One region of the Lactivibrio alcoholicus genome, then DNA from elsewhere that is predicted to be linked to it. Evidence: riboswitches for the same ligand, from Rfam matches in the RefSeq annotation. Region 1 holds a riboswitch; the other holds the start of a gene.
The links. A riboswitch is a leader RNA that binds a small molecule or an ion and turns the genes downstream of it on or off. The one in region 1 is predicted to bind thiamine pyrophosphate.

Region 1 (2,386 bases):
AGCGGCTACGTATTCGACTTCTTCGCGGGAGCGATCGGCGTCGCCGGAATGCTGTTCCGTATACAGGGCGGGTGGAGCGCGCTTCTCGACGGCCTCTGGGGCGCGCTCCTCGGCGGCGGCATCATCCTGTGCATCATCATCGTGAGCCGAGGCGGCATGGGATGGGGGGACGCAACACTCGCTGCAGGCGCCGGAGCGGCTCTCGGCATGCATATGATCGGAGTCGTGCTCTACCTCGGGTTCATGATCGGAGGTCTCGTCGCCCTCGTCCTGCTCCTGTTCCGCCGCGTCTCGCGGAAGGATGCGATTCCACTCGTCCCGTTCCTCGCCGCAGGAGGATTCGCAGCCCTGCTCGCCGGCCCCCGGCTTCTCTCGCTGATCTCGCTTATTCCGGGATGGCCCTGGCGGTAAACGACGCCGCAAAATCCGTCATATCGCGCAACGGCTTGTCCGAGGGTTTCCCGTCGAGCATCCTGAAGGCGTGATCCGCACCGCTCAGGATCGTGAAAACCTTCCGGTTTTCGGGGAGCGGCACGAGATCGAAGATTCGCCGCACCGACGACTCGTCAAACGAAGCGTCACGGTCGCCGTAAAACGAAAGAAAGAATCCCGCGCGCAGGTTCCCCGCGGCGCGATGCAGCGTCTCGGCCGGAGGGACACTGTCGAGCACAGGAAGTGCGAGCTGCGCCTTCGCCTCGGCGCGGATCCGGTCGCCGGATCCCGAGGTGATGACGCCCGCGAACGCCGTGCTGATCGCCGGTACGCGCAACCCCGCCTCCCTGAGTATTGTTCCGTGTTCCGCTCCCGCGACGAGAACCGATATAATTCCTCCGAGCGAAAATCCCCAGAGAACGGTCGGTTTCGGCGGAAGTTCCGCGTCGATTCTCTCGAGCGCGGAACAGATATCGGCAAGTTCCATCGCGAACGTCTTTCCGGCGAACGCCGCGAGCGCCCATCCGACACGGTCGTCTCCCGTATCCTCCCGGACGAACGCGTCCCGGTCGCGCCGCGAGCGGCTCGTCTCGACGATGCAGACGTCCATGTCTCTCTCGTTGCAGAGTCGGGCGAGATGTCCGTATTTGTTGTCGGGCTCGGGCGACGCGCATCCGTGAACCCCGTGGAACAGTACCGTCCTGAAGACGGCCTCACGGGACGGCGCCGGAAGGTATCCCACTGGAACCCGTCCGTCCCCGAACACGCCCATCGCCTCCATCATCGGCACACAGTACCCCTCCTCTTCGATCCGTTTGCACGGCATATACCGGATTGTACCGAAAACGGGCGTATTTGACAAAACAGGCATCCCGTTGCACAATACACACATGCACTGGGGGAGTCGGCATCTACCGGCTGAGAGGAGGCTTAGAGCCTCGACCCCTAGAACCTGATCCGGGTCATGCCGGCGAAGGGAAGGACCGACGATGATACGGGTACGCTTCCACTCCCGGCGGGTATTTCCTCTTCCATTCGGCAGAGGACTCCCTTCCCGGGAGTTTTTTCATGCTTGAGGTTACCCGCCTTTCAAAAGAATACGATTCCGACTCGCCATCCGCACGAGTGTCCGTTCTCTCGGATTTTTGCCTTCGCGTGCCGACGGGGGCGTTTGCCGTTCTCGTCGGACCCTCCGGATGCGGCAAGACATCGTTTTTCGACATCCTCGTCGGGTCCGTCAGGGCCGACTCCGGGGAGATCTCATGGAAGGGGAGGCCCGTCCCGGACCTTCGGGGGCTGTGCGCCTACATGCAGCAGAAGGACCTCCTTCTTCCGTGGCTGACGCTTCTCGAGAACGCGCTGCTGCCCCGAAGCGTCGTCGGGCGCGTTTCGGCGGGCGATTTCAATGAGGCCCGCCGGCTTTTCGAACGTCTCGGGCTCGCCGGGTTCGAAAGCTTTCCGCCAGCGGCCGTATCCGGGGGAATGCGTCAGCGCTGCGCGCTCGCGCGGACGCTGATGATGTCCGGCGAGTGCGTCCTTCTCGACGAACCGCTTTCAGCGCTCGACGCGATCACGCGGCGTTCGCTGCGGCGACTGCTGATGCTGCTCCAGTCCGAGTTCGGAAAGACGGTGCTCATGATCACGCACGATGTCGAGGAAGCCCTTCTTCTTGCGGACGATCTCTACATCCTCGGTACGCGGCCGATGAGGATCCGCGAACACATCCGCCTCGATTTCCCGAAGCCGAGGTCCGAGGCGTGCGCGGAATTCGTCGCGCTGCGCGAACGAATCCTCGGGGCGCTCGAGCCGAGTGCCGCGACGGAGGCGCCGTGATGCGCCGCGTCCTTCCGCCGCTCCTTCTGGTCGCCGCGCTCTGCCTGTTCTGGGAAGGCACGGTCAGGGCGACGGGCGTTCCGTCGTATATCCTGCCACCTCCATCCCGCGTTCTCGGGAC
Region 2 (2,386 bases), 800 kb from region 1:
GCCTTTCCGAAGGGCGTCTCGTCGTCAAGGGACGCGCATCTGGCCGCCCGGAGCAGAACCTCGACATCGATCTTCGGCGCAGGAATGAACTCCTCCACCCGCAGCGCCGACTTAAAAACCGAAGAAAGCCCTTCGAGGACCACCGTATCGACCTTCGCGGACTTTTCGAGCGCGTCGCGCGATACCGGAACGATTCCCCTCGCGGCAAGCTCGCGCCTCCAGCAGAGCCGGACAAACGGCAGGATGCCGAGTGTCGTCGGAATCAGGCACGCGACGAGCGCGAGCAGCCGAACGGCCGTCACCCCGCCCGCTCCGTGCGGCGCCCCGGTCAGGGCGAACGCCGCGAACGTCAGCATCAGTGCGATCGACACGAACGAAACGAGAAAGAGCAGGACGCTCCGGACGATATCGTCCGGATGGTCGTCCGGCTCCGGCAGTCGCGAACTCCAGGGGCGGGGCGAATCGACGCGGCCGGCGGACAGGCACACGGCGACGAGAAGACACAGCATTCCCGCCGGATACCCCGCGAACGACGCGCCTTCGCCCGTATCGCACCCGAAGAGGGCGCACCCCCACGCGCTCGCCAGCAGGACGGCCGCGACGCAGATCGCCGGAAAAACCGGAATCGCCGACGCGGTCCGTACAAACGCATCCCGAAACGACGCATGTCGCAGACCGGAAGGAAATTCCTCTTCGAAAAACGTCTCTTCATGAACCATATGAATCACACCTCCCGGGTATCCGGAAACAGGATACCGTTTCCGCCGTCAAGGCAGGAGCAAGGATGAGCCGCGAACGCTCAAAAAATCGTCAAAACGGACGGAGGACGTACGATTCATCCGATTCGCTTGACGTTCCGGCCATTTGTGACTATTCTTATGAAAATCTGATGCGGGGGAGCTCGCGCGAACGCGGGCTGAGAGGATGGCGCGGCGCCGTCGACCCTTGAACCTGATCCGGGTAATGCCGGCGGAGGGAAGGATCGCAGTATCGTTGACGGAGGGCCGTCCTCGCCGGCAGGCAGGGACGGCTTTTTTCGTATCCCTCGCCGGCCCGCGCCCCCGAAACAACCGGAGGTGCGTTCACATGAGGGCATTCGATCTGTCGGTCTACCTGCTCACCCACCCCGTCGACGACCTGCTCGACAGGGTGCGCGATTCGATCGCCGGAGGCGCGACGCTGATCCAGTACCGCGACAAGGTCCACGGAGACCGCGAGTTTCTGGACACGGGCAGGCGCGTTCGCGACATCGCCCGCGCGGCCTCGATTCCGTTCATCGTCAACGACCGCGTCGACCTCGCGCTCGCGCTCGACGCGGACGGCGTCCATCTCGGACAGGAAGACATCGAGGCCGGACGCGCCCGCGCGCTCATCGGGCCGGACAGGATCCTCGGGATATCGACGAGCTCCGTCGACGAGGCGAGGAGGGCCATCGCGGCCGGGGCGAACTATCTCGGCGTCGGCGACGTCTTCGGCACCGCGACGAAGAACAAGGAAGAAGGGCCCATCGGCGTCGAAGGTCTCCGCGAGATCGCCCGGGCCGTCGCGATCCCTATCGTGGCGATCGGCGGCGTGACGCTCGAAAACGCGCCCCTCGCGATCCGCGCGGGCGCCTCGGGCGTCTCCGTGATTTCGGCGATTCTGTTCGCCCCCGATTCCCGCACGGCGACGGAGGGCCTGGCTCGAGCCGTCCGGACGGCGTTCGCGGAACGGGCGTGCCGGCAATGATCCCGTCCGGCGCCGACGCCCTCCGGGAGGCGGCCGCGCGCGCCCTTTCGGCGCTCCACGCGACGCACCCGTGCATCAACCACATCACGAACTTCGTCGTGATGAACGACACCGCGAACATCACGATCATGACAGGAGCCCGCCCAGTAATGGGGCACGCGCTCGAGGAGGCCGGTCTCTTCGCGACCGACGCCCTCGTGATCAACGCGGGCAACGCGACCTTCACGGACTGGAACGAGGCCATGATCCGATGCAGTCACGAGGCGTACGGTCGAAACCGCCCCGTCGTTCTCGACCCCGTCGGAATCGGCGCCAACGAGGTGCGGACGCGCATGATCCGGAGAATCCTCGCCGAGGGACACGTCGATATCATCCGCGGCAACCAGGGGGAGATCGGCGCTCTCTCGGGCCTCGGAGGACGGGTCCGGGGCGTCGACGCGATCGTCGGACTCGACGATCCGGCGAAAGCCGTCGCGGCCCTCGCGCTTTCGACCGGCGCGGTCTGCGCCGTCGGCGGCGAGTCCGATTACGTCTCCGACGGGCGACGGACGGCGCGCATCCGCTCGGGGCACCGGTACCTGACGATGCTCACGGGAACGGGATGCATGGCGACATCGGTCATCGCGGCCTTCGCGGCCGTCGAGCGGGACTATTTCGC

Region 2: another riboswitch for thiamine pyrophosphate. It lies ahead of thiE (thiamine phosphate synthase); the one in region 1 lies ahead of ACZ5IU_RS03810 (ABC transporter ATP-binding protein).

What each region holds. Positions count from the first base shown of each region.
Region 1 is NZ_AP042471.1:762,720-765,105, forward strand. Features, by position in the region: gene ACZ5IU_RS03800 (prepilin peptidase) at 1-411, shown strand, start outside; gene ACZ5IU_RS03805 (alpha/beta fold hydrolase) at 386-1,222, opposite strand; TPP riboswitch at 1,320-1,428, shown strand; gene ACZ5IU_RS03810 (ABC transporter ATP-binding protein) at 1,501-2,265, shown strand; gene ACZ5IU_RS03815 (ABC transporter permease) at 2,265-2,386, shown strand, end outside.
Region 2 is NZ_AP042471.1:1,566,393-1,568,778, reverse strand. Features, by position in the region: gene ACZ5IU_RS07310 (hypothetical protein) at 1-719, opposite strand, end outside; TPP riboswitch at 884-996, shown strand; gene thiE (thiamine phosphate synthase) at 1,087-1,728, shown strand; gene thiM (hydroxyethylthiazole kinase) at 1,725-2,386, shown strand, end outside.